Regions from separate parts of the Pseudoxanthomonas sp. YR558 genome, predicted to be linked through region 3. Evidence: riboswitches for the same ligand, from Rfam matches in the RefSeq annotation. Region 3 holds a riboswitch; each other region holds the start of a gene.
What was found. A riboswitch is a leader RNA that binds a small molecule or an ion and turns the genes downstream of it on or off. The one in region 3 is predicted to bind cobalamin.
Positions count from the first base shown of each region.

Region 1: another riboswitch for cobalamin. It lies ahead of metE (5-methyltetrahydropteroyltriglutamate--homocysteine S-methyltransferase); the one in region 3 lies ahead of btuB (TonB-dependent vitamin B12 receptor).
Region 2: another riboswitch for cobalamin. It lies ahead of BM365_RS10475 (ribonucleoside-diphosphate reductase subunit alpha); the one in region 3 lies ahead of btuB (TonB-dependent vitamin B12 receptor).

Region 1 covers NZ_FPCI01000001.1:2,242,236-2,252,299, forward strand. Annotated here, with positions in the region: gene metE (5-methyltetrahydropteroyltriglutamate--homocysteine S-methyltransferase) at 1-2,144, opposite strand, end outside; cobalamin riboswitch at 2,343-2,577, opposite strand; gene BM365_RS10495 (ankyrin repeat domain-containing protein) at 2,670-4,358, shown strand; gene BM365_RS10500 (serine hydrolase domain-containing protein) at 4,439-5,689, shown strand; gene BM365_RS10505 (linear amide C-N hydrolase) at 5,684-6,742, opposite strand; gene BM365_RS10510 (hypothetical protein) at 6,850-7,167, shown strand; gene purU (formyltetrahydrofolate deformylase) at 7,187-8,038, shown strand; gene BM365_RS10520 (APC family permease) at 8,162-9,499, opposite strand; gene BM365_RS10525 (amidohydrolase) at 9,648-10,064, shown strand, end outside.
Region 2 covers NZ_FPCI01000001.1:2,231,123-2,241,186, reverse strand. Annotated here, with positions in the region: gene BM365_RS10480 (ribonucleotide-diphosphate reductase subunit beta) at 1-792, opposite strand, end outside; gene BM365_RS10475 (ribonucleoside-diphosphate reductase subunit alpha) at 913-3,249, opposite strand; cobalamin riboswitch at 3,524-3,746, opposite strand; gene BM365_RS10470 (2-oxoadipate dioxygenase/decarboxylase HglS) at 3,832-5,196, opposite strand; gene BM365_RS10465 (alpha/beta hydrolase) at 5,331-6,242, shown strand; gene BM365_RS10460 (hypothetical protein) at 6,249-6,920, opposite strand; gene BM365_RS10455 (SIR2 family NAD-dependent protein deacylase) at 6,986-7,735, opposite strand; gene zapE (cell division protein ZapE) at 7,740-8,891, opposite strand; gene BM365_RS10445 (alpha/beta hydrolase) at 8,891-9,550, opposite strand; gene BM365_RS10440 (AEC family transporter) at 9,680-10,064, shown strand, end outside.
Region 3 covers NZ_FPCI01000002.1:175,722-185,785, reverse strand. Annotated here, with positions in the region: gene cydC (thiol reductant ABC exporter subunit CydC) at 1-1,386, shown strand, start outside; gene BM365_RS12435 (Crp/Fnr family transcriptional regulator) at 1,534-2,301, opposite strand; partial or broken gene BM365_RS12430 (DEAD/DEAH box helicase) at 2,702-4,006, shown strand; gene queD (6-carboxytetrahydropterin synthase QueD) at 4,124-4,480, shown strand; gene BM365_RS12420 (phasin family protein) at 4,636-5,028, shown strand; gene bioD (dethiobiotin synthase) at 5,123-5,788, opposite strand; gene BM365_RS12410 (TMEM175 family protein) at 5,793-6,518, opposite strand; gene BM365_RS12405 (GAF domain-containing protein) at 6,601-7,086, shown strand; gene BM365_RS12400 (TfoX/Sxy family protein) at 7,083-7,451, shown strand; cobalamin riboswitch at 7,500-7,720, shown strand; gene btuB (TonB-dependent vitamin B12 receptor) at 7,839-9,704, shown strand; gene dinB (DNA polymerase IV) at 9,760-10,064, opposite strand, start outside.

The sequences.
Region 1 (10,064 bases), on a different contig from region 3:
TTCTCCAGCAGGTCGATCATCTCGCCGCCGGTGGGAATGCGCGGCGAGTGGATGTCGTAGACGCCTGGTCCGATCTCGTTGGGATAGCGGAACTTCACGAACGCGTCCAGCAACTCCATGCGCGAGCGCGAGGTCTCGATGGAGATGACGTCCGCATCCATCGCGGCGACGGCCTCGATGATGTCGTTGAATTCCGAGTAGCACATGTGGGTATGGATCTGGGTGTCGTCCCGCACGCCGGAGGCGCTGATGCGGAAGCACTCTACGGCCCAGTCCAAGTAGGCCTGCCAGTCCGCGCGACGCAGCGGCAGGCCCTCGCGCAGCGCGGGTTCGTCGATCTGGATCACGCCGATGCCGGCGGCTTCCAGGTCCAGCACTTCATCGCGCAGCGCCAGCGCGATCTGCCGGCACGTCTGCGCACGCGCCTGGTCGTCGCGCACGAACGACCACTGCAGCACCGTGACCGGCCCGGTCAGCATGCCCTTCATCGGCCGCTCGGTCAGCGATTGCGCATACCGCGACCAGCGCACGGTCATCGGTGCGGGACGCGACACGTCGCCATAGATGACCGGCGGCTTCACGCAGCGCGAGCCGTAGCTCTGCACCCAGCCGTTCTTCGTGAAGGCGAAGCCGTCCAGCTGTTCGCCGAAGTATTCCACCATGTCGTTGCGCTCGAACTCGCCGTGCACCAGCACGTCGATGCCGATCTCTTCCTGGATGCGCACGCAACGCGCGGTCTCGGTTTCGAGGAAGGCATCGTACTCGGCGTCGGACAGCTTGCCGCCCTTGTGGCGGGCACGCGCATCGCGCACCTCGTGGGTCTGCGGGAACGAGCCGATCGTCGTGGTCGGGAACGACGGCAGCGCGAAGCGCGCCTGCTGGGCCGCGCGCCGCTGCGGATACGGCGCATCGCGATCGATGTCGGCGGCTTCGGGCGACGCCAATCTCGCTGCGACGGCCGGGCGGTGCACGCGCGGAGAGTGGCGACGCGATTCGATGCGGTCGCGCGCGACCGCCAACGCGGCATCGGCGGCGCGCGGGTTGCGCAAGGCATCGGCCAGCACACGCAGTTCCTCGATCTTCTGCCGCGCGAAGGCCAGCCACGACTTCAGGTCTGACGGCAGGGCCTTCTCGCCGGTGACATCCACCGGCACGTGCAGCAGCGAGCACGACGGCGCCAGCCACAGGTGGCCCAGTTCCAGATGGCCCTGCGCGTACTTGGCCAGGATCAGCGCGTTGTCCAGGTTCGTGCGCCAGATGTTGCGCCCGTCCACCAGGCCTACCGAGAGCACGCGCGCTTTCGGCCATTGCTTCAGCACGTCGTCCAGCTGCTCCTTGCCGCGCACCAGGTCCACGTGCAGGCCATCGACCGGAAGCGCGCACGCCAGCGGCAGCTGCGCATCGAGACGGCCGAAGTACGTCGCCAGCAGCAGCCGGGGACGGATCGTTTTCGCGAGCACGGCGTACGCGCGCAGGTAGGCCTCGCGCGTGGCGTCGTCCAGGTCCAGCACCAGGCAGGGCTCATCGACCTGTACCCAGTCCGCACCGGCGGCGTGCAACTTCGCCAGCAGCTCCGCATAGACCGGCAGCACGCGCTCAAGCAGGGCGAGACGATCGCTGCCATCCACGGTCTTGGACAGCAACAGGAAACTCACCGGACCCAGCAGCACCGGCCGTGCGGCATGGCCGGCGGCGCGCGCTTCCAGGAACTCGGCCACCGGCTTGTCGCCGCGCAGGCGGAACTCCTGGCCTGCGTGCAGTTCCGGCACGAGGTAGTGGTAGTTGGTGTCGAACCACTTGGTCATCTCCAGCGCGCGCAGGTCCACGCCGTCCTTCTGCAGGCCGCGCGCGAGCGCGAAATACCCGGCGAGCGGATCGGCATCCGCCAGCGCGCGATAGTCGTCAGGAATCGCATCGAGCAGGAAGGCGGTATCGAGTACGTGGTCGTACAGCGCGAAGTCGTTGCAGGGCACGACGTCGGCGCCGGCATCGCGCTGCAGTTGCCAGTGGCGATGGCGTAGCCCGCGTGCGGTGTCCTGCAGGTCGGCGGCCGTGGTGTCGCCGCGCCAGTAACTTTCCAGGGCAGTCTTCAGTTCGCGCTTCGCGCCGATGCGCGGGAAGCCGAGAGTGGTAACGGTGGTCATGGTGCGTGTCCTCATGCGTGGCGGATGAGGAACGAAGGAACCGCGCGCCAGGCCAGGGCCCGCCACGCCAGCGACCTTCGCCCCCGCGGGCGAGCCGGAGTGCCGGAAGGAAGCGGCGCAGGAGGACGCGTCCGCTCGCGAAGAAGGACGCAGGCTCCGGCCGCTCCCCCTCGGAAGCTCCAGGTCAGGCGGAAGACGGTCGTGTCTTCCGGCCAGGGCAGGTCTTCGGGCTCATGGACGGGCGCGTGTGCGCTGGCCTACTTCCCACCGCTTCCCGGTCCGCGAGGACCAGTGCTGTTGGCGAGGTTCGTTTCCAAATACCGCTGCGGGGCAGCGCCGGAATAGGCCCATGGAACAGGCCGCACCGGCTTCCCTTTTAATTCCATCGCTTCATTGGGATGAAGCGATGGAAACCTTGGCGATGCGGACGATACGGCGGTGAGGCGCGGTGCGTCAAGCCAGCGCGGTCACGTTTTGCCAGGAAGAGCCGGGCTAACATCGCCAGACCGGATCGGGGAACCAGGCATGGACGCACGATGGCGCGTAGTGGCAATGAGCGTGTTGGTGTTCGTCGCGGGATGCAGCCGTGAGCGGGAATCCGGTGAGGACGCCAGCCGCGTTCCCGTGGTGCCGGCCTTCGAGTTGCCGGTATGCGACGTAGAAGAATGGCGGGGGATACGGCCCACGCCGTACGAGATCGCGAAACATCGCACGTTCGATCTCCCTGCCGCGCGTTACGCCGTGGGGGATCATCCTGCTTCGTGGGGATATACGGTCGGACTCAGGGTGGACGCTGAAGGACGTGTGCAATGCCATGAGCTGTTGGACGGAGTCCCGGGTTTGCCAACGGAACCCAATCGCCAGCAGCGTCAGGCATTGGCCGCCTTGGCCCGGCTACGGTATGCGCCGTTCCTTCGTGACGGCAAGGCGGTAGCGGCACTGATCGTTGAACAGATACCAGAGGAGCGGATACCTCCCTCGCACCGTCCGATGCCTGATGTCCCGTTGAACCAAGTCAGGATCACGCTGTCGCGGGGAGGCACCATCGCAGGATGCGGCCACTCGGTCGAGGTTGGCGGTGACGGCCAGGTCATTTTCACGGGCGGCAATTGTGTTGCCGTAGAAGGACGACATGAGTATCAGATTCCCATCAGTGACGTTCGCGCACTGACAGCCGAAGCCCGCCGCATCGATCTCTGGTCGATGGAGCCACAATATCCCTATAACGGATCCGATGCCGAAACGGCCCGGCTCGTCATCCAGATGGGCGACCAGACTCTTTCCATCTACAACGAGGGTAGCCTTGAAACAGGCGTGCCACTTGCAGTCGTACGCTTTCAAGATATGGTTGAGCGAGTCTCCCGCGCCAAAGAGTGGCACGAGCTCTCGATATTCTCGCTAGACCAGTTGGAGCGCGAGGGTTTCGATTTCAATTCCGAGGCTGGCTCCGCTATGCTGGTCCGCGCCATCGATCACGGCGACGAAGCAGTGGTACAGCGCCTGGTGGCGCTCGGGACACCGCTGCGGGTTGCACCTATGCGCAAGTACCTACTCGGCAACGACAAGCCGGAAGACCTGGCCTTCCTCGAGTTCGCGCTGCGCGAGCGGTGCGCGGTGCTGGCTGCACCGATGATCGAGCGCGGCGTCTTGTTGTCGCGCGGGAGGCCTGACCAACGGAAGCTGGATCTCGCGTTTCGGGCGGCCATCGAGAGCGGCCGGCTCGCCGCCGTGCAAGCGGTCTGGAACGGCGGCGCCCCTCTCAAGCCATCGCTGCACTACATGGCAACCCCTGTGGACCGGCCGCGCGATCGGCCACGCCGGACGTCGGTGGTGAACTTTCTGGTGCTGCCATGGCAGGATCAGGCGTGGGAGGGGCTGCCCATCGCACAATGGCTCGCGGGCCAGGGCATGCGGCTGGACGAGCGGACGCTCGACGGAAGTACCTTGCTGCATGCCGCAGCCAACGCCAACGACATCGCTTTCGTCCGCTTCCTGCTGGCGCAAGGCCTGGATGTGTCGATCCGCAACGAGCGGGGTGCGCAAGCCCTGAATGTCAGCGGGGATGAAGACATCGCCCTGGTGTTGCTCAGGGCGGGAGCCCGGACGGATGCGCCCGGCAATTCACACGATTCGTTCTTCCTGCACCAGGCCAAGCAGCGGGGCTGGTACCGAGTCCTCGAATGGCAACAACAACCCGATCAGAGCGCGCGCTGACGCGGCGCGTGCGGGGTTCGGCCCTTCCATCCGTCTATCCGGTAGAGCCTGCTGGACACACCGTGCGAATGCCGACCGACTTGCCACGTTCCCCCCAGCGCCGCCGCTGGCTGACTACCCTCGCCGCTACGCCGCTCGCCGCCATCGCCTGGCCTCGCCTCGTCTCCGCCGCTGCCTGCGACGACGCCGCGAACTGGATCCCGCCCGATGCCTTCCTCGCCGACCTGCCGCGACTGATGCAGGCGCTACGCGTGCCCGCCATCGGCATGGCCGTCGTCGAGCGCGGCGAAGTCGTGTGGTCGCGCAACCTTGGCGCGCTGAATGCAGAGACACGGGCGCCGGTAGCCGACGACACGCTGTTCGAGGATGCCTCGCTCAGCAAGCCGGTGTTCGCCTACCTGGTGCTGCAACTGGCCGACCAGGGCGTGATCGACCTCGATGCGCCGCTGGTGCGCTACCGGCGGATGGACTACCTGGCCGACCATCCGTGGGTGGATCGGGTCACCGCGCGTGACGTGCTGCGCCATTCCACCGGCATGCCGAATTGGCGCAAGGACCCGGCCCACGAGAAGCTCGTACCCGCGGTGAAGCCCGGCACACGCATCGACTATTCGGGCGAAGCGATCTTCTGGCTGCAACTGGTGGTGGAGACGCTGACCGGCGAGAGCCTGGATGCGTCGATGCAGCGCCTGCTGTTCGGCCCCGCCGGCATGCACGACAGCAGCTATACGTGGAGCAAGGCGCTCGCCGCACGCTCGGTGTACGGCCATCGCGCCGTGGAGGACGAGGAAAGCGGCATGCCGCCGCAGATGCTGCGCGACACCTGGAACGCAGCGCAGACCGTCGCGGACCGCTGGGGCAAACCGCTTTCCACCTGGCGTTACGAAGACGCCGCACGCGCGCTGCCCGAAGTGCAGGCCATCACGCCGAAGGGCCTGGTGAACTGGCCCGGCGACATCCTCGCCAACGCAGCGGCCAGCCTGCGCACCACGCCGACGGACTACGCGCGCTTCATGGCGTTGATGGTGCGCACGCCGCGTGCGCCATGGCAGATCAGCGAGGCCACGCGCACGGCGATGCTGACCAAGCAGATCGACGTGCCCGGCCGCTGGACCGACAAGGGCCTGGGTTGGAATCTCGAAGCCACGCCACGCGGCCCGGTGTTCTACCACTCCGGCAGCAACGGCGGCATCTTCAAGAACTTCGCCCTCGGCGATGCGCGCGGCCAGCGCGCGCTGGTCGCGCTGACCAACGGCGGCAGCGGCAACGTGCTGTACCGGCGCGTGGTGCGCGCCGCGACGGGACACGACCTGCTGGCGTTCGACCTATAGGCCCTGGAACACGAACGGCTCCGCGGGCTTGAAGTCCTTCACTGCGTTGCCGGCGAAGACATTGCGCTGGTCCTGTCCCAGGTCCAGCCGCAGCACCTTGCCGGTTTCCTTCGAGAAATCGACGTCCTTGAGGTCCACCCAGAAGGTGTTCGGCGTCAGCGCGGATTCGAAGAAGTAGAGCTTGCGCTTGTGGTCGGCGACCGTGCGCCAGCGGGTGGAGGAGATGTTCGGCTCTTCCGGCGTATTGATGCCGAACGGCACCGACGCGTTGCGGATCACGCTGAAGACGCTGGCCAGTGCCTTCACCGGATCCTCGGCCTTGGGAATCGCATTGACGTAGAACGAGGCGCGCGCGAAACGGTCCGACGCGCGGTTGGTGCCCGGCAGCATCACCGTGCCACCGATCTGCTTCCAGTAGGTGTTAAGCGCGAGCTGCTGGTCGAACACCGGTGAGTTGGTCATCACCTGGTACTGGCGGCCATGGTGGATCACCTGCTTGCCGTCGATGTACTCGACGATGGCGCTGTCGCCGCTGGCGTCCGACATCGACAGGTGAAGCGTGGTCAGCCGGTCTTCCCCCGGAACCTTGTCGGTCACCACGGTGAAAGGCTGCTTGCGCAGAGCATCGACCGCCTCCTTCACTGTGCCGTAGTTGTCCAGTACGTACTGCGCCCAGGCCGCGATGCTCAAGCCGGGACCGCGACCGTCGTAGGCGGGATACTCGGATTCGACCAGCCACAACACGTTGGCGACCAGGCCGGCCTCGTTCATGCCGTCGGTGGTGGAGACCTCGTAGCCGGTGGCGATCACGCTGCCGTACTTCGACGTCCAGGTCACCGAGTTCGGGCCGGCCTGTCCGCTGCGGGCCATGCCGCGCGGGAAGATCCACAGATGGGTGGCCACGTCATTCTTCCAGTCCATCGAGCGCGCAGTGATCACGTCCTCGTTGGCGCCGAGATAGACCACGCGCGTGCAAGCGGCGGCGGGCGGAGCGGCGAGCGATGACAGCAGGGTGGCGGCGAACGCAAGCGGCAGTACGAAGCGACGATCCATGACGGTCTCCGTGAAGGCGGGAACAGGTGGTGCGCGACGGCGGCGCCCGCCCTTTATGCCAGCGGGTGTGTTAAACAGCGATCCTCAGCCGCCCCCGAGATGCTGCCATGGCCATCCCCCTGTCGCCGCACCGTTCGTCCACCCGCGCGCCGCTCCTCGCCCTCCTGGCGATGACCCTCACCGCCTGCGTCAGCACGCCCGGCCCGCAGGTCGCCGGCAGCGGCACCTGCCGCGATGCGTCGCTCGGCTGGGCGGTCGGCCAACCGGCCGACGAAGCCACCCTGCGCCGCCTGTCCAGCGAAAGCGGCGCGGGCCTGGTCAATCCGATCGGCCCCACCACGGTGGTGAAGCACGATGCGCGCAAGGACCGTCTGCGCGTGTACATCGATGCGAGCAACCGCATCACGGCGGCGCGCTGCGAGTAGTCGCTCGCTCTCCCACGCCATGCGCCGCGACCACATCCTCACCCTCTCCTGCCCGGACACCACCGGCATCGTCTATCGCGTCACCGGGCTGCTGTTCGACGCCGGCTGCAACATCCTCGACGCGCAGCAGTTCGGCGACGAGGAATCCGGCCGCTTCTTCCTGCGCGTGCACTTCGACCTGCCCGACAGCATCACGGCCGAAGCGCTGCACGCGCGCTTCCGGCCGCTCGCCGACACGTTCGCGATGGACTGGCAGCTGCACGACGCGCGCCGCAAGGCGCGGTTGATGGTGCTGGTCAGCAAGCAGGGGCATTGCCTCAACGACCTGCTGTTCCGCGTGCACAGCCGGCAGCTGCCGGTGGAGATCGCCTGCGTGACGTCCAACCACGCCGACTTCGCACCGCTCGCCCAATCGTACGGCGTCGCCTTCCACCACCTGCCGGTTTCCGCCGAACACCGCGAAGAGCAGGAGCATCGCATCATCGACCTGGTCGAGCGCGAACGGATCGACCTGGTCGTGCTGGCGCGCTACATGCAGATCCTCTCGCCGACGCTGTGCGATGCGCTGGCCGGCCGGGCGATCAACATCCACCACAGCTTCCTGCCCAGCTTCAAGGGCGCCAAGCCTTACCACCAGGCGCATGCGCGCGGGGTCAAGATCATCGGTGCGACGGCGCACTACGTCACGCGCGACCTGGATGAAGGTCCGATCATCGAACAGGACGTCGCGCGCGTGGACCATGCGATGACGCCCAAGGAACTGGTGCGGATGGGCAGCGACATCGAATCGCTGGTGCTGGCCCGCGCGGTGCGCCGCCACGTGGAGCACCGCATCCTGCTCAACGGGCACCGGACGGTGGTGTTCCGGTAGGCCTGGCCGGCGTAGGGATAATCGGTGTGGGAGCGACGTAAGTCGCGAGCTTTTGGTGTTGCCAGAGGAAGAGCTCGCGACTTACGTCGCTCCCACAATCAGCCTTCCTGCCTCGTCTGGAACTCAACTGCCCACGCGCCGCCTAAGCCCGACCAGCACCGCGTACACGATGGCCAGCACCACGACCGCCACGCCGATCGCCGTCCACTCGCGCGTACTCAACGTGGTGAGGATGGCGACCATGCCGACGACCGCCAGGCCCGGAACTAGCGGACCGCCGCGCAGGACGAAAGGTTCACCGCGCTCGCGCAGGTCGGTGCGCTGCGCCCGCCAGGCGGCCGCGCAGACCATCACGTATACCAAGCAGACCGCGCCGCCGGAAATCAGCACCAGCGCTTCGAAGTTACCCACCACTGCCAGCAGACAGGCGATGCCGGCATGCGTGGCCAGTGCCAGCAGCGGCACGCGGTGGGTGGCGCTGACGCGACCGAAGGCCTGCGGCAGGTAACCATCGCGCCCCAGCGCGAACAGCAGCCGTGAGGATCCCAGCAGGTTGCCCAGCAGGAAGCCCGCCATGGAAATGCACGCGGTCACCAGCAGGGCGATGCGCGCCGGATCCCACAACCGGCCTGCGGCTTCCGCGATCGGCACGCTGCTGGTCGCCAGGGCCGGGCCCAGCACACCCTGGCAGACGATCTGCAGGCCGAGGTACAGCAGGACCACCAGCAGGATGGCGCTCAATGCCGCGCGCGGCACGCTGCGCGAAGGGTCGCGTACTTCGCCGCCGGGAATCAGCGCCGTTTCCACGCCGGAGTACGCGAACACCACCATCACCATCGCCGCGCCCAGCGCGGTCCACGAGGGCACGTCGGCGAAGGCGAAGCTGACGTGCGAGGTATCGACGAAGGCGAGGCCGACGATCACCAGCAGGAACAACGGCACCAGCTTCAGCGTGGCCAGTGTCATCACCGCGCGTGCGCCCAGCTTCACGCCGAAGGCATTGAGCGCGTAGATCGCGGCGTACACGCCCAGCAGCAGCAGCGCGCGCGGCAGCGGCGCGTCGAGGACCGGCCACAGACTGGCCGCCTGCAGCGACAGCGCGGCGGCGACGCCGGCACTGGAGGCCACGTTGCAGATCCACATCAGCGCGCCGGCCAGGAAGCCCGGCAGCGTGCCGAACACCGCGCTGACATAGGTGTAGGGCCCGCCGGTGGCGGAGGCTCGGCTGCCGATGGCGGCGAAACACAGCGCCACCGGCACCATCACCAATGCACCGGCCAGCAACGCCAGCGGCGCGGCGGCGCCGACTTGCGCCGACAGCGCCGCGGGCATCTTGAAGATGCCGCCGCCGACGATGATGTTGATGACCGCTGCGGCCAGCGCCAGGCTGCCCACCGCGCGCAACAGCGCGGCATCGCCCTGCAGCGAACGGGAAGAAGCGGGATCGGCGTCGCGGGTCATGGCGGGGGGCTCTCCAGTGGCCTGCGAGCCTGCCACGCGCGCGTGGCGAATGCGAGCCACGCGCACGCATGCGCTCATGGTGATTCGCCATTGGACGCATGCGCCGCCCGGGCTAGCATCGTGCTCCCCGTCTGTCCCGGATGCCGCCATGCTTCGCGCCCATCGTTTGTTCGCCGCCCTGTTCGTCGCCACCGTCTCGCTGGCAGGTACGGACGCAGCGCGGGCGCAGGACGCCACGGCTTTCGCGGCGCTGGAGCGCGCGCAACCCCAGCTCGTGGAGTGGCGGCGCGACCTCCACCAGCATCCCGAACTCGGCGAACAGGAAACGCGCACCGCCAAGCGGGTCGCCGATCATCTGCGCTCGCTGGGCCTCACGGTGCGTACCGGCGTCGGCAAGACCGGCGTGGTCGCCGTGCTGAAAGGCGCAAAGCCCGGCCCGCGCGTCGCCCTGCGCGCCGACATGGACGCGCTGCCGGTTACCGAACAGACCCACCTGCCCTTCGCCTCGAAGGTGAAAGCCGAGTACCGCGGCCAGCCGGTCGGCGTGATGCACGCCTGCGGCCAC
Region 2 (10,064 bases), on a different contig from region 3:
CAGCACGTCCTCGGCGAACTGCACTTCGCACTCGATCGCTTCTTCCAGCATGTCGTAGACCTGCTGCTGCATGACGTCGTCGAACAGGTCCGGTTCTTCCTCGCGCACGGTGCGCACGCACTCGAACGCGAACTCCATGTGGCAGCTCTCGTCGCGGAAAACCCAGTTGGTGCCACTGGCCAGGCCCGGCAGCAGGCCGCGCGAGCGGAAGTAGTACACGTAGGCGAACGCGGCGAAGAAGAACAGGCCCTCGATGCACGCGGCGAAGCAGATCTGGTTGAGCAGGAACTGCCGGCGCTGGTCGCGCGTCTCGATCCGCTTCATGTCCTGGATGCTGTCGATCCACTTGAAGCAGAAGTCGGCCTTCTTCTTGATCGCCGGGATGTTCTCCACCGCCGCGAACGCCTTGAAGCGCTCCGACGGGTCGGGCAGGTAGTTGTCCAGCAGGGTCAGGTAGAACTGCACGTGCAGCGCTTCTTCGTAGAGCTGCCGCGACAGGTACATGCGCGCTTCGGGCGCGTTGAGGTGCTGGTACAGGTTCAGCACCAGGTTGTTCGATACGATGGAATCGCCGGTGGCGAAGAACGCGACCAGCCGGTGGATCAGGTGGCGGTCGGCCGGCGTCATCTTCGAATGCAGGTCGGTGATGTCGATCTGGAAGTTGATCTCCTCCACCGTCCACGTGTTCTTGATCGCGTCGCGGTACATGTCATAGAACTGCGGGTAGCGCATCGGGCGCAGCGTCAGTTCGAAACCGGGGTCTAGCAGCATCTGCTTGGGTTGGGCGGACATGGTGTTTCCTGTGCGGCGCGCCGTCGGCGACGGCGCGCCATGAATGAGGGAGTGGCGCATCCGTGCGCCCGACACGTCCTTGTGCCGTGATCCGTCGGGGATACCGACGTGGGAGAGGCGTTACTGGCAGGCCTCGCAGGCTTCCGGGTTCTCCAGCGAGCAGGCGATGGCTTCGGTCGGCGTGTATTCGCGCTTGGGCGCGGCGGCGGTAGCCGTGCTGACCGTGGTCTTGGCGATCTTCGTCGCCGGGCGCGAGCGCAGGTAGTAGGTGGTCTTGATGCCCTGCTTCCATGCGTACATATACATGGACGACATCGCGCCGATGTTCGGACTTTCCATGAACAGGTTGAGCGAGGCCGACTGGTCGATGAAGGCGCCGCGGCCGGCGGCCATGTCGATCAGCGAGCGCATCGGCAGTTCCCACGCCGTGCGGTAGACCTGCTGCAGCGTTTCCGGGATCTGTGCGATGCCCTGGATGGAGCCTTCGGACAACTTGATCGCATCGCGCGTCTCCGGCGTCCACAGGCCGAGCTTCTTCAGTTCGTCCACCAGGTAGCGGTTGACCTGCAGGAAGTCGCCCGACAGCGTTTCGCGCTTGAACAGGTTGGACACCTGCGGCTCCACGCACTCGTAGCAGCCGGCGATCGAGGCGATCGTCGCGGTCGGCGCGATGGCGATCAGCAACGAGTTGCGCAGGCCGTGCTCCTTGATGCGCGTGCGCAGGGCATCCCAGCGCTCGGTGTTCTCTGGCACGACATTCCAGGCATCGAACTGCAGTTCGCCATTGGCCGCGCGGGTGTCGGCGAACGACGGATGGCGGCCGCGTTCCTGCGCCAGCTCCACCGACGTTTCCAGCGCATGGAAGTAGATGGTCTCGGCGATCTTCGCCGACAGCGCACGCGCTTCGGCGCTGTCGAACGGCAGGCGCAGTTTGAAGAACACGTCCTGCAAGCCCATGCAGCCCAGGCCCACCGGGCGCCAGCGCAGGTTGCCGCGGCGCGCGGTTTCGATCGGATAGAAGTTCAGGTCGATCACGCGATCCAGCTGGCGCACGGCCAGGCGGACGGTTTCGGCCAGCTTGTCGAAATCGAACCAGCCATCGTCATCGAAGTGGCGGCCCAGGTTGATCGAGCCCAGGTTGCACACGGCGGTCTCTTCCGCCGAGGTGACCTCGAGGATCTCGGTGCACAGGTTCGACAGGTGGATCACGTTGCCCGCGCGCAGCGTCTGGTTGCTGGCCGCGTTGCACTTGTCCTTGAACGTCATCCAGCCGTTGCCGGTTTCGGCCAGGGTGCGCATCATCCGGCCGTACAGCTTGCGGGCGGACGTGGTCTTCATCGCCTTGCCCTGCGCTTCAGCCTGCACATAAGCGCGCTCGAAGGCGTCGCCGTACAGGTCGGTCAGTTCCGGCGTCACGCGCGGATCGAACAGCGACCATTCCTGGTCGGCCTCGACGCGCTTCATGAAGAGGTCCGGCACCCAGTTGGCCAGGTTGAGGTTGTGCGTGCGACGGGCCTCGTCGCCGGTGTTGTCGCGCAGTTCGAGGAAGTCCTCGATGTCGGCGTGCCAGGTTTCCAGGTACACGCAGGCCGCGCCCTTGCGCTTGCCGCCCTGGTTCACCGCCGCGACGGAGGAGTCCAGCGTCTTCAGCCACGGCACGATGCCGTTGCTATGGCCGTTGGTGGACTTGATCAGCGAGCCGCGCGAACGCACGCGCGTGTAGCTCACGCCGATGCCGCCGCTGAACTTGCTCAGCTGGGCGATGTCGCCGTACTTGGCGTAGATGGATTCCAGCGTGTCCTGCGGCGAATCGAGCAGGAAGCACGACGACAGCTGCTCGTGCGTGGTGCCGCTGTTGAACAGCGTCGGTGAGCTGGGCAGGTAGTCCAGGTTGCCCATGCGGCGGTACAGCGCCAGCGCTTCCGGCACGTCTTCGCTCAATGCACAGGCGATGCGCAGGAAGAACTGCTGCGGCGTTTCGATCACCTTGCGGGTGTGCGGGTGGCGCAGTAGGTAGCGGTCGTACAGCGTGCGCAGGCCGAAGTAGTCGAAGTGCAGGTCGAGCGAGGCGTCCAGTGCATCGTTGAGCTTGCGCGCGTTGGTCTGCACGAAGTTCAGCAGGCGGTCGTTGATCAGGCCGACCTCGTGGCCGCGCGTCACCGACTGCGAGAACGCGTGGATCTCCTGGCCGGTCACTTCCTTGGCGATGTAACCGGCCAGCAGGCGCGCGGCCAGGCGGCTGTATTCGGGTTCCTCGCCGGTCAGCAGCGCCGCGGTGCGGATCGAGAGTTCGTCCAGTTCGCGCGTGCTGGCGCCGTCGTACAGCCCGGAGATGGTGCGCGTGGCCACGCGCATCGGATCGATGGCGTGCAGGCCTTCGCAGTTGCGCTGCACGGCGCGCACGATTTTGTTGAGGTCCACCGGCTCGCGGCCGCCGTTGCGCTTGGTCACGCTCATCGCGGTGGCGGTGGGCGGCGGGGTCAGCGAGAACGCGTCCTTCTGGGACGGGGTGGTGCCGGCGTCGGCGACGGCGCTGTCGATCTGGGTCACGAGATTCCTCCATGCGTGGTGCACGCGGCGGCCCGTCCCTCGCGGGGCAGCGCAAGGCCGGATGGAGGATCACAGTGGGGAAGCGGCGTCGCAGGAGGCGAGATCGCGCGGACGGAAGACCGGCGTGCCCTGCTTCGCCAGCCCTCTCCCCCCGGAGATTCCGCGGCCGGCACCGCGCGGTGTGCAACGCGCGGCTGTCGGCAGGTCTTCGGACTCATGGGCGCGAAGGGCGAGCCTTCTTCCTACGTCCGCCGCTTCCCGAGGCATGGGGCCTCAGTGCTGTGTGGCGGGTTCGTTCCCAATTACCGCTGCGGGGCAGTGCCGGAGTGGCGCGAACGCGTCACCGGCTTCCCGTTTTAATCCCGTGGCTTGCGACCACCGGAACCGACAGCCACAAGATAGTGGGGGGTCCCGGAGGCGTCAACACCAAATGTTGTGTGGAACAGCGGATGTCGACGCGGCGCGGGTTTCACGGTTTCAGCGTGGGCGTCAGGCCCGCAGCGCCGCGATCGACGCGTCCTGCGCCTGCGCGTAGAGGGCGAACGGGTCGTGGATCTTCGCGCCGAGCGCGGTTTCGAACGCGTCCTGGTTGGCGTGCGCGTCGTAGGCGCGCTGTTCGCCGCCGCCGAGGTTGGACTGGAAGATGCCCGCGGCACTGACCGGCAGGAAGTCCTCGTAGACGATCGGATCGACGACGGCGAGGCCGGCACCGACCAGTGCATCCGGCGTCATGGCCGCGCGTTCGGCCGCGGGCAGGGCGTCGCCGGCATCGGTCAGGCGGTAGCGGAAGTAGCCCAGGCCTTCGCGGCGCAGCGTGGTCTCGTCATCCGGGAACGCCGCGAACGCTGCCGCCAGTCGCTGCGGATAGTCGGCCGACGTATTGCCGGCGCCGCCCGCCTGGCGCACCTGCGCGAGCAGGCGGTCGTACAACTCACGGCCGGCCGGGGTCAGCGCCAGGCCGCGCTGCTCGATCTCGCCGAAGCGTGCGCTGTGGCTGCCGGGCACCAGCGTGCCGGTGGCATCGGGGAAGGCGACTTCCTCTTCCAGCGCCTTGAAGCTGGTCTGGCGCAGCAGGATCGGCACGGCGCGGCGCGGCGGGCCTTCGATCAGCGCCTTGGCCTGGATGCCGCGTTCCAGCATCGCGGCCTGTGCGGCGTCGATGTCCAGCGTGCGCGGGGTGAGGTGGTTGATGTGCGGGCCGCGGAAGCTGACCACGTCGGCCACCAGGCGGTGCAGGCCGTGCAGCGCGTGGTAGGTCTCCAGCGAGACGGTCGCATCGCCATGCCAGCGGAAGGTTTCCAGCACCTCGGCGACGAAGCGCTGCGCATCGGCGTCGTCCAGCCCGCCGTCCCGTTCGGCTTGCGCGACCAGCGCGCTCGTGTCGGCGGTGAAGATGTCGCGGCGGGCCAGGATCGCCTCGGCTTCGGCGCGCAGCGCGGCGTCGGCGATCAGTTCCAGCCGCAGCAGCGAGGTGAAGATGCGGAATGGGTTGGCGGCCAGCGCGGCTTCGGTCAGCGGACGGAACGCGGTGGCATGCACCGGCACGCCGGCCACGGTGAGGTCGTAGTAGCCGACCGGGTGCATGCCCATCAGTGCGAACACGCGGCCCAGCATCGCCAGTTCCGCCGGCGTGCCCACGCGGATCGCACCGTGGCGCTCCAGGTCCAGGCGCTCGGTCTCGCCGGTGCGCCGCAGCCGCTGGGCGAGCGCGGGGTCGCGGCGCTGCGTGTCGGTGTTGATGTCGCCGACCAGCGTGATCAGATCGCCGTACAGCGGCACCTCGGCGCGGTACATGTCGGACATGGCCTGGGCGAACAGGCCGCGGATGCGGTCGGGCGAAACGAAGGCGGTCATGGGATTCGGCGTGCGGGCGGCGTGGGGCCACCGGGGGCGCATATTGTCGCTGGCCGCGCGCGCGCGGGCCAGCCGGATCCGCGGTGTCGTCAACCCATGGCCCGGGCGGGCGTTGTCCCCTGCGAGGTGACCCCATGACGTCCCACCCGCTGTTCCGTACGGGCCTTCTGGTCTGCGTGTTGCTGGCCGCACTACCGCTGCCCGCGCAGACCTTCCGAGAGCGCCTGCAGGGGATGCGCGATGCGTCGCGCCAGCCCGCGGCGCGTGCACCGACGCTGCCGGCCGGTGCACGCACCGTTCGCGATGTGTCCTACGGCACCGATCCGCGCCAGCGCTACGACGTCTATCTTCCTGCGCAACCGCAACGTGCGCCCGTGATCCTGTTCGTGCATGGCGGCGGGTGGGCCAACGGCAACAAGGACAATCCGGGCGTGGTCGAGAACAAGGCGGCGTACTGGTTGCCGAAAGGCTACGTGTTGGTCTCGATCAACTACCGCATGCGCCCCGACACCGCGCCGCTGGACCAGGCGCGCGACGTTGCGCGCGCGCTGGCCGACGTGCAGAAGCGCGCGCCGTCATGGAGCGCCGACCCGGCGAACGTGATGCTGATGGGCCACTCGGCCGGCGCGCACCTCGCTACGCTAGTGGGCGCGTCGTCCACGCTGTGGCGCGAGGCGGGCGCCACCCGACCGCGCGGGGTGGTCTCGCTCGACAGCGGTGCGCTCGACGTGCCGCAGACGATGCAGAAACCGCCGCTGCCCGGCATCTACGATCGTGCGTTCGGCAAGGATCGCAACGACTGGATCGCGTCGTCGCCCTACCATCAGCTCAGTCGCGATGCGGTGCCGATGCTGTTCGTCTGTTCCTCACGCCGCAAGGACGCCTGCCCACAAGGCCGCGCGATGGCGGAGAAAGCACGGGCACTGGGCGTGAGGATGGAGGTACTGCCGGAGGACCTCTCGCACGGCGAGGTCAACCGCCTGCTGGGCGCACCGTCGGCGTATACCGAGGCCGTTGCGCGCTTCATCGCGCCACGCATGCGATGAGGCGCGTCAGCGAATGATCCGCATCGCGCCCAACGCCTCCTGCAGTCGCGCGCGCGCCGTCGCTTCGTCGAAAGGCGTCGTCGCTGGCGGGTCGTAGACCTCCGGACGCGTGCCAGCGACCAGCAGATCGATCGCCAGGCAACGCCCGTTGCGTACCGAGCGATAGGCATCGACCGACTGGTAGTGGCTCATCGCCGCATCGTCGGCGCGGAAGTGGCGGAACGGCTGGCCGTCGATGCGGATCTCGTCCGGCGCTTCGGTCGCCGCGCCCTCGGGCGGATCCAGGCACGTCACCACCGCATGGCTGTCGGTGCTGGTGCCGATGCGCAGTTCGGCCGCGGTGATCTTGTCCGAGCCGTCCAGCACCAGCGCGACCAGCGGTTCGCCGCGCGCGTCGGGGGCGGCGAAGGTCTTCCAGTCGCCGTTGGACAGATAGTCGCGGGTGAAGTCGCGGCGCAGCGCGAAGCCAGGCGTGGGCGCAAGCGCAATGCCGATGTCGTCGTCGGAGAATTGGAACTGTGGCGCTTCGCGTCCGGTCACCGGCGGCGCCGGATCGGCGATCTCGGCCGCGGTCTGCGTTGCCGCTTCGACCTCTTCCTGCTGGGGCGCGCGGTCGCAACCGACGAGGAGCGTGGCGGCGACGGCGGCAAACAAGGGAATGCGGACGATGGGTTTCATGGCGCTCTCCTGCGCAACCGGTGCGCCGAGTCTGGCAAGCCGTGCGTGAAGCCGGTGCCTGCGCTTCAGCCGACCAGCAATGGCAAGGCCTGCGCTGCGGTCGCCCGCCAGACGAGGTCGACCTCGGTGGACAGCGCCGTCGGTTCCGGATTGACCTCCACCACGGTCGCGCCGTGGCGTCGTGCCAGTGCGGGCAGGCCGGCCGCGGGATACACCAGGCCCGACGTCCCCACTACCAGCATCAACGTGCAACGCTCGGCGGCGTCCACCGCAGACGCCCACGCATCGTCCGGCAGGGCTTCGCCGAACCACACCACGCCCGGGCGGATGCGGTCGCTGCATGCCGTGCAGCGCATCGGCTCGACCCGCTGCGCGCCTTCCACATAGTCGTCGAGCGCCGTGTGCGCATGTCCGCAGGCGAAGCAACGCAAGGCGAACAGGCTGCCATGCACGTGCGCCTCGACGACACTGCCGGCGCGCTCGTGCAGGTCATCGACGTTTTGGGTCACGAGCGACAGCGGCACGCGCTGCGCCAACGCTGCCAGGGCGCGATGTCCGGCATTCGGCTGCGCATCGCGCACCGCCTGCATGCGCCAGCGGTACCAGCCCCAGACCAGCGCGGGATCCTCGCGCCACGCACCGGCGGTCGCCAGGCGCATCGGGTCGAAGCGCGACCACAGGCTGTCATGCGTGCCGCGGAAGGTGGGAATGCCGCTTTCGGCCGACATGCCGGCGCCGGTCAGCACGCAGACAGTGCCGCCGGTGTCGATCGTCCGTTGCAGGGCCTCGGCAACCGCAGTGGGTACGGCGTCCACGGGCTCACGCCTTGTGCGGCGTGGCGAGGTACTCGGCGCTCTGCATCTCGATCAGGCGCGACGCCGTGCGCTCGAACGCACCCTGCAGGCGCGTACCGGCATACAGCATCGTCGGTGCATCCGCGGCGGTGCAGACCAGGTTGACGTGGCGGTCATACAGTTCGTCGATCAGGTTCACGAAGCGGCGCGCGGCATCCTCGTTCAGCGCATCGAAGCGCGGGATGCCGCCCAGCAGCACGGTGTTGAACTCGTGCGCGACCTCGATGTAGTCGGTCGTGCCGCGCGGACCCTCGCACAGCGCGGCGAAATCGAACCACGCGATGCTCTTGCCGCGGCCACGCACCGGGATCTTGCGGCTGTCGATCTCGATGTTGCCGGCGTGCGCGTCCTCGCCACCGGTCAGCTCGCGCCAGCGCGAGGCCAGCCAGGCATCGGATTCGCCATCCAGCGGCGCGCGATAGACGGGCGAGCGCGTCAACGCGCGCAGGCGATAGTCTTCCTGGCCGTCTGAGCGCAGCACCACGCAGTGCTGTTGCAGCAGGTCGATCGCCGGCAGGAAGCCCGCGCGCTGCAGGCCGTCCTTGTACAGGTTCTGCGGCGCGGTGTTGGAGGTCGTCACCAGGGTGATGCCTTCGGCGAACATGCGCTCCAGCAGGCGTGCCAGCAGCATCGCGTCGCCGATGTCGGTGACGAAGAACTCGTCAAGCACCAGCACCCGCAGCTTGCCGCGCGCTTCGCGCACGATCTTCGCCAGCGGATCGCTCTCGCCCGCATGCAGGCGAAGGCGCTCGTGCACGCCGCGCATGAAGCGGTGGAAGTGAGTGCGGTACTTGCCGCCACCCTCGCCGTGCGCCTTGTTCTGCGAGACCGAATACGTCGGCAGCGGCAGGCTGTCGTAGAACAGGTCGACAAGGAAGGTCTTGCCGCGGCCGACTTCGCCCCAGTAGTACAGTCCCTTCACCGTCTCCGGCGCCCTGCCGAACAGTCGCCCGAACAGGCCGGGTGCGCCATCGTCGGCGCGCAGCGCGCGGTGGATGCGGTCCAGCTCGGCGAGCGCGGGATGCTGCGCCGGGTCGTCCTGCCATTGGCCCTGCGCCGCGCCGCGTGCGTACACCTGCGACGGCGTCAGAGCCGTCCCTTGGACATCGTCAGCCATCACGCCGGCACGTAGGCTTTCATCGCATGCTTGATGGCGCCGCGCAGGTCCATCAGCTTGCGGTGGAAGAAATGGCTGGTTTCCGGCATCCGGATCAGCTCCGGCGGATGCGCCAGCGTGTCGATCCAGTCGTACACCGCTTGCGGCTCGACGATCTCGTCCTCTTCGCCCTGGATCACCAGCCACGGACACGTGGGTGGCGTGATCGCGGCGAAATCCCAACGCCCGGCCGGCGGTGCGATCGACACCAGCGCATCCGGTTGCAGGCCTTCGGTGGCGCGCAGCGATACGTAGGCGCCGAAGCTGAAACCGGCCAGCCATAGCTGCGTGCCCGGGCGCTGCTCGCGCACCCAAGCGACGACGGCACGCAGGTCGTCGACTTCGCCATCGCCCTGGTCGAACAGGCCGGCCGAAGCGCCGGTGCCGCGGAAATTGAAGCGCACGGTGACCGCACCGAGTTCGCGCAGGCTGCGCGCGGCCATCACCACCACCTTGTTGTGCATGGTGCCGCCCTCGGTGGGCAGCGGGTGGCAGACCACTGCAGTGACGGGCGAGAGCGGCTCGCCCTCCTCCGGCCAGTCGACGTGGGCTTCCAGCGGCCCTTCGGGGCCGTCCAGGGTGATCGGGCCGGACGCGGCGGGGAAAGCGGGATTCGTCATGAGGCCATGATAAGCCCTGCGCCCCCACGCGACCCGCGCGGCCGTGGAACGCATTACCGACGAAAGCCCAACGGCGTCGCGCGACCGGGTGTGCGATCCTGCCCGCCCCACGTCGTCATCCGCTCCACCATGGCATTCGATGCCTTCGCTCTGATCCTGACCATGCTGGCGCTCGGCATGGCGTTCGCGCGCCTGCGCGTGTTCCCCGATAACGCCGCCGATGTCCTCAATCGCGTGGTGTTGTACGTCTGCCTGCCTGCTGCGGTGCTGATCTACGTACCACGACTGCACGTGGATGCTTCGTTGTTGGGCGTGGTGGCGACGCCGTGGGTGCTGACCGTCGCCACCGTCGCGCTGGTCGCGTTGGCGACGCGCATGTTCGGTTTCCGCCGTGATGAGCACGCGGTACTACTGCTCTGTGTGGCCTTGTGCAACAGTAGTTTCATCGGTTACCCGATGGTGCGCGCATTGCTGGGCGAACATGCGCTGCCCTATGCGGTGGTGTACGACCAGT
Region 3 (10,064 bases):
TGGTTCTTCCGACGCGCATTGCCGCGGGCGCCGCTGGGGCTCGGCCACCATCGCGTCGGCGAGCTGGTCACGCGATTGCTGGCCGACATCGAGGCGGTGGACGGACGGCTCGTCCGCGCCGTCGGCCCCCTGCTCGCCGTGCTGGCGCTGTGCGCGCTGGCGGTAGGCATCGCAGCAAGCATCCTTCCCTCGGCAGGTGGTGTGTTGCTGGTGGTGCTGTTGCTGCTCGGCGTGGCGGCGCCCTGGTGGTCGGTCCGTCGCGCGGCCGCACTCGAAGATGCCCGCGCCGACGCGCGCATGCGACTGCGGGCCGGCGTGCAGGAAGGCATCGAGGGCCAGGTGGATCTCGCAGCGATGGAGGCGACATCGGCTTGGCTGCAAGCGCTGGACGCGCGCGGTCGCGATGTCGCGCACTGGGACGGCCTGCGCCGTCGCCGGCTCGCCGATGCCACGCTGCTGCAGGCGCTGGTGGCCGCATGCGGGCTGCCCGCGATGTTGTGGTTGCTGCTGTCGGCGGTAGACGCGGGACGGCTCGATGCCGCGCTCGCCGGCGGCCTGTTCTTCATGACGGTCGCGGTCCTCGAGGCCTGCAGCGCCATCGCGCCCGCCTGGCAGGCATGGCATGCAGCCGCCATCGCCGCGCGACGACTGGAAGAGGTGGTCGAAGCACCGGGAACGCACGTCGGTGTCGGCACGCAACGGGCTGCGGCACACGGCGCGCTCGTGCTGCACGAGGTGACGTTCGCCTGGCCGGGCACGTCGCGCCACGTACTCGACCACGCGACCTTGCGCGTCGAACCCGGCGAGCACGTGCTCATCGCCGGCGACAGCGGCGCGGGGAAATCGTCGCTCGTGGCGCTGGTGCTCGGGCTGTGCGAACCGCAGAACGGCGAGGTCTCGTTCGGCGGCATCGACCTGCGCGCGCTGGCATCCGCGGACTGGCATGCGCGCATCGCATGGCTGCCGCAGGACGCGCCAGTGTTCTCGGGCACCGTGCGCGAGAACCTCCGGCTCGGTGATCCGCACGCCGACGACGCGCGCATGTGGTCCGTCCTCACCCAGGTGCATCTGGATACGCACGTCCGCGGCCTGACCGATGGACTCGACGCGTGGGTCGGCGAGAACGGGGCCACGCTGTCCGTCGGACAGGCGCGCCGGCTGGCGCTGGCGCGCGCGCTGTTGCGTGACGCGCCGCTACTGCTGCTCGATGAACCCACCGAAGGCCTGGACCAGGACACCGCCGACGCGCTGATGCGCGATTTCGCGGATGCCGCGCATGGACGCAGCGCGCTGATCATCAGCCATGCCGTGTTACCGGACGGCGTGGCGGATGCACGCTACAGGTTGCAGGACGGGAAGCTGCTCAGGGAGGCCGGACCCTTGTAGGAGCGACGTCAGTCGCGACCGCAAGAATGAAGTACCTTTGCACGGACGGATCGCGCGATGAAGGTATGAGTTCCGCGTGCGCGATGCATGTCTTTGCAAGTGCGGCGTGCGGTCGCGACTGACGTCGCTCCTACAAAAAGCAGAGTCTCAGGCCCGTGCTTCGGCCAAGGCGTCCAGGCGCGCGCGGTTGAGCAGGCGTACATGGTGCGGATCGTCGGTGGCGATGCTGCCTTCCTGGCGCAGGCGGGTGAAGCTGCGGCTGACGGTTTCCACGGTCAGGCCCAGGTAGTCCGCGATGTCGGTGCGCGTCATCGGCAGGATCACTTCGGTGTCGTCCTGGCCCTGGCGGCGGCGGCGCTGTGCCATGTCGACGAGGAAGCCGGCCAACCGCTCCATCGGGTTCAGGCGCGCGAGCGACATCAGATTGCTGCGGGTGGCGTCCAGTTCCACGCAGGCCCGCTCGAGCAGTTCGCGCTCGAGTTCGGGATGGTCGTTGCACAGGCTGCGCATGTCGGCCATCGAGAACTCGCACAGGGTACTGTCGGTGATCGACTCGATGGTGTGCCGGTAGTGCGAGGTGCCACTGAAACCAATGAAATCGCCCGGCATCAGGAAGCCGGCGACCAGGCGACGACCATCCGGCAGCAGGCGGATCCGGCGCAGGGCGCCCTTGGTCACCGTGAACACGCCACGGCGGGGTTCGCCTTCGCGCACCAGCGCCTCGCCGGCCACCAGGCGGACGTCATCGGCCAGCGATTCCATGACCTGGGCCTTCTGCACCGGCAGCGCCGCACAGACAGCCAGATGCCGGACCAGGCAGCCGCTGCAGCCGCGCGCGGCCTGGCAGACCACGGCGTCGCCGGTCCCTGAACCGGGCACCGGGGCGTCGTTCTGGCGGAGGATGCGAAGGCTCATGGCGGTCGGCTACGTGGGTCTTCACGGGCCATGATACGCCCGCAAACCCTTGATTTCCGTACTGCGACAATCGGTCGCAGCACCCTCTTTCAGCGTGGATTCCCCCATTCAGGCGCGGATTCGGGTACAGTGCGCGCCGCTTGCCTGCGGCCGTTCGTTTCCCCGATGGTCCGCCGGCGCAGGGAATTCCCCGCGAATTCCCGCGCCCGCCCCGCTCCGACTTCTTTCGTTGCGCAAGCTCGGTAGCGCCGTTTTGGCGCCTCCGCACCCCTTCTCGCAGCGCGGTTTCAGGGAACGCTTCGAGTCACGATCTTGCCGCATTCCGCGCGTTCCATGCCGCCGCACGCTCTCGTGCCGGTGTTGCGCGCGCGTCCGGCCGACCGGCTTTGGAGCTTCGACAATGACGTTTGAAACCTTGGGCCTGGCGCCCGCCCTGCTGCGCGCGCTGGACGAACAGGGCTACACCCAGCCCACTCCCATCCAGGAACAGGCTATTCCGCTGGCCCTCGCCGGCCACGATCTGCTGGCGGGCGCCCAGACCGGCACCGGCAAGACCGCCGCGTTCGGCCTGCCGCTCATCCAGTACCTGGCCACCACCCCGCAGGAAGTCCAGCGGGGCGGCCCGCGCAAGCCGCGCGCCCTGGTGCTGACCCCCACCCGCGAGCTGGCCGTGCAGGTGCACGACAGCCTGCGTGGCTACGGCAAGTACCTGCGCATCCCCAGCACCACCATCTACGGCGGCGTTGGCATGGGCAACCAGCTGGACGCGCTGCGCCGTGGCGTGGATCTCGTGATCGCCTGCCCGGGTCGCCTGATCGACCACCTTGAGCGCCGCAGCGTGGACCTGTCGGGCATCGAGGTGCTGGTGCTGGACGAGGCCGACCGCATGCTCGACATGGGCTTCCTGCCGTCGATCAAGCGCATCCTCGCCAAGCTGCCCCGCCAGAACCGCCAGACCATGCTGTTCTCCGCGACCTTCGCCGATCCGATCCGCGAGTTGGCGCTGGAGTTCATGCACGACCCGAAGCAGATCCAGGTCACGCCGAAGAACACGGTGGCCGAGACCATCACCCACCGCGTGCATCCGGTCGATGGCAGCCGCAAGCGCGACCTGCTGCTGCACCTGCTGGCCAAGGACAGCCGCGTGCAGACGCTGGTGTTCGCCCGCACCAAGCACGGCAGCGACAAGCTGGCCACGTTCCTGGACAAGAGCGGCATCAAGACCGCGGCGATCCACGGCAACAAGTCGCAGGGTGCACGCCAGCGCGCGCTCAGCGACTTCAAGGCCGGCCGCATCAACGTGTTGGTCGCCACCGATATCGCCGCCCGCGGCATCGACATCGACCAGCTGCCGCAGGTGATCAACTTCGACCTGCCGATGGTGGCCGAGGACTACGTGCACCGCATCGGCCGTACCGGCCGCAACGGCTCGACCGGCGAAGCGATCTCGCTGGTGGCACAGGATGAAGCGAAGTACCTGCGCGCCATCGTGCGCATGCTGGGCCGCGACGTGGACCTGCGCGACGTGCCGGGCTTCGAGCCGCAGACGCCGATCCGCTGGGGCAACAGCGCGCCGGGCAAGGCCGACCTGCCGGGCGGCGAGCGCACCCCACGCCGCAACGGTCCGCAGAAGCACGCGCGTCGCCCGCACGGCGATGCGCCGCGGCACGCGCATGCCGGCCCGAAGAAGCACGGCGGCCAGCGTCGCGACGGTCGCCCCGGTGGCGCCCGCCAGGGCCAGTCGCGCCCGGCCCGCTAAGCTGCACCCTGCGCGCGGCACCCTCGCCGGTGCCGCGCGCTTCCACGCTCCAGGATCCGCCGCATGGACATCTTCAAGGTCTTCACCGTCGAAGCCGCACACCGCCTGCCGCACGTACCGGACGGCCACAAGTGCGCGCGCCTGCATGGCCATTCGTTCCGCATCGAGCTGCACCTGTCCGGGCCGATCGACCCGCGCGCCGGCTGGGTGATGGACTTCGCTGACGTGAAGGCGGCCTTCAAGCCGATCTACGACCGGCTGGACCATCACTACCTCAACGACATCCCGGGCTTGGACAACCCCACCAGCGAGCAGCTGGCCACGTGGATCTGGGACCAGACCAAGCCGGCGCTGCCGCTGCTGAGCGCCGTCGTGGTGCATGAAACCTGCACCTCCGGCTGCCGCTATACCGGCCCCTGAGCGCTGGAACCGGTTCCAGACCACTCCATACAAGCGTTTGATTTTTAACGGCTCCTGACCGTTCGTCGGATTTCCATACGCCGGTTATTGCGCTGCAACATAGATCCCTCTATGCTGCGGCGCAACAGATGGAAATCCCCTTTTAGGAGCACGCCATGACCACGCAATTCAACGAAAGCTTCAGCCAGTTCACGCACCAGTTCGCGGCCGCTGCGGCCCGTGCGAACCGCCTGGCCCTGGAAAGCGCCGAGACGGTGTTCGGCGTGCAGCTGAAGACCTTCGAAAAGAACGTCGACGCCACCACCGCCTTCTTTGGCGAGCTGGCCGAGACCCGTGACCTCGACGGTTACAAGAACCTGTGGCCGAAGGGCCTGCAGGTCGCCAAGGACAACGCCGAGCGCGTCGTCGCCGCCAGCCAGGAAGTGTTCGGCCTGAGCCTGAAGACCGGCGAAGCCTTTGGCCAGCTGGTGAAGACCCAGTTCGAAACCGCGACCGACAACGTCCAGGCCTCCGTGGCCAAGGCGACCAAGGCCGCGAAGGCCAAGTAAGCCCGCTTCAACCGGTTATTGCGCGGCCCTCCCCTCCCTCCGCGCAAACCCGACCCGGCAGCCCCCACGCTGCCGGGTTTTTTATTGCCCGAGATCAGGGCAACGCGAGGGACGCCGCCAGCGCCTGGGCCTGCGCGCCCGGGGCATGCGGCAACCGTCCCCAGCACGGCACGGGCATGCGCGCCGACAGCAGGGCGAAGTTTTCATCGCGGCGCGCCATGTCGGGGTCTACTTCGTTCGCGATCCAACCCACCAGCCGCGCGCCGTCGTCCTGGATCGCGCGCGCGCTGAGCCGCGCATGGTTGATGCAACCCAGGCGCATGCCGACCACCAGCACCACCGGCAGGCGTAGCTGTTCGACCAGGTGCCGCTGGTCGAGCGTGGCGGTCAGCGGTGCGGCCCAACCGCCGACACCTTCCACCAGCACCATGTCGGCCAGCGGATGCAGCCGTTCGAACGCGGACACCAGCACACCCAGTTGCACGTCCACGCCGGCATCGCGTGCGGCGATCTCCGGTGCCAGCGGCGCGGGCAAGGCATAGGGATTGACGTCCTCGTACGGCGGTACTGGATCGCTGGCCGCCTGCAGCGCCAGCGCATCTTCATTGCGCCAGCCTTCGGGGGTGCGTTCGCAGCCGCTGGCGACTGGCTTCATGCCCACCGCACGCAGGCCACGCGCACGGAACGCATGCAGCAGCGCGGCGCTGGCGACGGTCTTGCCCACGCCGGTATCGGTGCCGGTGACGAACAGCCTGTCCATCGCCTCAATCCTCCGCGCGCGCCGGCCAGCGGCGTGCGCCCCAGCGCTGTCCCGCCACGTGGAGCAGGCCGGTGAACGAGAGCAGGAAGTACACGCTGCCTGGCAGCGCGACCTGCCACGAGCGCGAGTCTTCGGTCAGCAGGCTGGCGATCAGCACCGACAGCAGCCCGACCAGGACGAAATACGCATGCGAGGCGAACTCGCCCGCGGCGTTGGCGGCGGCCTCGCCATCCAGTCCCTGGCGCGCGCGCGCGCGCCAGGCCAACGCGTACAAGCCGCCGATGCACGCCGACATCGACGCGAACGCCAATCCGTAAAAGGTGAACATGAAGGCGAGCGGACGCGCCCCGTTGGCGTCGTTCAGCGGCATCGGCAGCCAGCCGCCGGTGATCCACGCGAAGAAGGTGCCCAGCAGCAGGCGCAGCGGATATACGTAGACCAGCACCAGGAACACCAGCAGCAGGCTGAGCAAGGTGGCCGGCACGCTACCGAGGCGGTAGCGCCGGCTCCAGCGCACGTGCGCGTACCAGAACATCGCCACCATCGCGAAGCTGGCAGCGAACGCCGGCACGTTCTTCAGCGCCTGCAGCAGCGCGCCGATGCTGTCCGGGATGCGATCCACCGAGATCACCAGCAGCGTGACCGCGAATGCGAAGGCCGCATCCACGAACGCCTCAAGCCTCGTCACCCCATGGCCGCGCCAGCTGGCCTCGTCGTCACCTGCGCTCATGCCCACCCGTCTCCCCGTCAGGCCTGCCGATGGAATGCATCATATCGGGCCGTCGCGAGGGGCCGGGGGTAGAATCGACCGCATGTCATTCGCCTCCCAAACGCTCACCGGCAGCAAGCCGGAACAATACGCGCAGCTGGTCGAACAGGCGCGCGCCCTGCTGGCCGGCGAACCGGACCGGATCGCCAATGCCGCCAACCTGGCCGCGCTGGTCTACCACGCCCTTCCGGACTTCAACTGGGTGGGCTTTTACTTCTTCGATGGCCGGGAATTGGTGGTCGGTCCGTTCCAAGGCTTACCAGCCTGCGTGCGGATCCCGTTGGACAAGGGGGTCTGCGGAGCCGCCGCACGCACCCGCCAGACCCAGCGCGTGGACGATGTGGACGCCTTCCCGGGCCACATCGCCTGCGATTCCGCATCGCGCTCGGAATTGGTGGTCCCGCTGGTGAAAGGGGGCGAACTCGTCGGCGTGCTCGACCTGGACAGCCCTCGCCTGGCCCGGTTCGATGCGGACGACCAGGAAGGCATGGAACGCATCGCCGCCATTTTCCTGGATTCACTGACATGACAGGCACCAAGCTGCGCAACATCGGCCCCAAGTCCGCCGCCTGGCTCCGCCAGGTCGGCCTGCGCACGCAGGAGGACCTGGAGTCGGTCGGCGCGGTCGAGGCCTTCATCCGGGTCAAGCGTGCGGGGTTCCGCCCCAGCCTCAACCTGCTGTACGCGCTGGAAGGCGCGCTGCTGGATTGCCACTGGCAGCAGTTGCCGGAAGCACGCCGCGGCGAACTGCTGGTGGCCTACGACGCGGCCGCGGCCCTGCTGCCGCCGCCACGTGGCCGCCCCGCGGCTGGCCCGGTGACGACGACCCACACCGAGCAGGAAGAAGACACGGGCCCGTCCCTGAACCTGTTTGACTCGCGCGGCGACGACTGATCGCCTGGAGTGACCGCGTGGCCTGACGGCGACGCGAGCGCTTCCCGTATACTGCGCGCGCTTTCAGGTGACCCGCGCCTCGTGCCGGGTTGAAACGGGAAGCCGGTGACCCGCCCCACGGCGGCATTCCGGCGCTGCCCCCGCAACGGTAGGCGAAGACAGCCGCGGCATCGGCCACTGTGCGTCCACGACGCATGGGAAGGCGCCACGGCGGAGTGCCCTGCACTCGTTCGCAAGCCCGGAGACCGGCCTGGGAGTCCACTGGTTGCGATGCGGAGGGCGTCGCGGCGTGCCGCGCCGCTTCGCCTGCGCTGTCCGCTCCGCACCCCTTTCCATCGCGACTCCACGCCGAAGAATGCGCGCGGGGCGCGCGATGGAGTTGTTCCGATGCAGAGCCGTACTTTTTCCTCCCCTTCCCTGCTGGCCCTCGCGGTCGCGATGGCGCTGCCGATCGCGGCGCAGGCGCAGGACGCCACCAACCTCGACGAAATCGTCGTCTCGGGCACGCGTACCGAGGTGTCCATCGAAGACAGCCTGGTCCCAGCAGAGGTGATTGGCCGCGACGCAATCCAGCGCAGCCAGGCGCGCTCGCTGGGCGAACTCCTGCAGGGACGCGCCGGCATCTCGATCGCCAACCAGGGCGGTGCAGGCAAGATCACCACGCTCAATCTGCGCGGCGCCGAATCCGACCACGTGCTGGTGCTCGTGGATGGCGTGCGCATGGGCTCGGCGACCGCCGGCCTGCCGGCATTGCAGGACCTGCCGATCGACCAGATCGATCGCGTCGAAATCGTGCGCGGTCCGCGCTCGAGCCTGTGGGGCTCCGAAGCCATCGGCGGCGTGATCCAGGTGTTCACCCGCCGCAACACCGGCAAGGTGCGGCCGAACTTCCGCATCGGCGTGGGGAGCGATAGCACGCGTGAAGCCAGTGCCGGTATCGGCGGCGGCATCGGCCGCGGCTGGTTCGGCGCCGACGTGGCGTACACGCGCACCGACGGCTTCAATGCCTGCCGCGGCACCAGCGGGGATGCCGCGAACCCGTTCGGCGCCGGCTGCTTCGCCGACGAACCCGACCGCGACGGCTACCGCAACACTTCGGCCAACCTGCGCGGCGGTTACTCGTTCACCGATACGCTGACGCTGGAAGCCAACGCGCTGCGCGCCGATGGCGAGAGCGAGTTCGACGGCAGCTTCACCAACCGCTCCGAAACCGTGCAGCAGGTGTTGGGCACCAAGCTGCGCTACGCGCCGAGCGACAAGGTCAACCTGCTGCTGAGCCTGGGCCGCAACGACGACAAGTCCGACGACTTCCACGATGACGTGCCGTCCGGTTACTTCGAGACGCGTCGCTACGTGGCGTCGGCGCAGGGCGACTTCGCCGTGGCCGCCAACCAGCTGCTGACCGCCGGCATCGACTGGCAGGACGACAACGTGGAAAGCGCCACCGCCTTCGACATCACCCAGCGCGACAACCTGGCCGGCTTCGTCGAATACCAGGGCCGCTTCGGCGCGCACCAGCTGCAGGCCAGCGTCCGCAACGACGACAACGAGCAGTTCGGCAACCACACCACCGGTAGCCTGGGCTACGGGTTCGGCTTCGGTAACGGCCTGAAGCTGACCGCCAGCGTGGCCACCGGCTTCAAGGCGCCGAGCTTCAACGACCTTTACTACCCGTTCTTCGGCAATCCGGACCTGAAGCCGGAAGAGTCCGAGAGCGTCAACCTCGGCATCGCGCAGTACGCGGACACCTGGAACTGGACGTTCAACGTCTACCAGAACAAAGTTGACCAGCTGATCTCCTACGACGCGGCGATCTTCCTGCCCAACAACATCGACGAAGCCCGCATCCGCGGCGCGGAGTTCACCGTCGACTTCGCGGTCGCAGGCTTCGACGTCGCCACCCAGCTGAGCCACACCGATCCACGCAATCGGTCGGCCGGCTTCAACGACGACAACCTGCTGGCACGCCGTCCGCGCAACACCGCGCGCATCGACGTGGACCGCGCGTTCGGCGCGTTCCGTACCGGCGTGACGTTCAACGCCGCGGGTGAGCGCTACGACAACCTGGCTAACACCGTCCGCCTGGGCGGCTACAGCACGCTGGATCTGCGCCTGGAGTACGCCATCGCACCGGCATGGACGCTGCAGGCGAAGGTGGGCAACGTATTCGATCGCGAGTACGAAACCGTCGCCTGGTACAACCAGGCCGGCCGCACCTACGGCCTGAGCTTGCGCTACCAGCCGGCCGAGTGATTCGACGGCGGCACGCAACAGGAAGAAGCCCGGCATTGCCGGGCTTTTTTCTGGCTCAACCGGCAGCCAACTCCGCTCCGTCGAACAAGCCCGGTTGGGTCGCCATCTCATCCCGATCCCGGAAGCCCGACAGCCCCACGCCCACCAGCCGGTAGCGGGTGGCGCCCGGCAGGTCGACGCGTTCGCGCAGCGCCAGGGCGATATCGATGAATTCCTGCGCGGAGGATGGCGGCGATTCCGGCGTGAAGCTGCGGGTGAGGATGCGGAACTGTGCGGTCTTCAGCTTCAGCACCACCGTGCGGCCCACGCGCTCGGTCTTGCGGCTGGCCTGCCACGCCTTTTCCGCGATGCGGACGATGT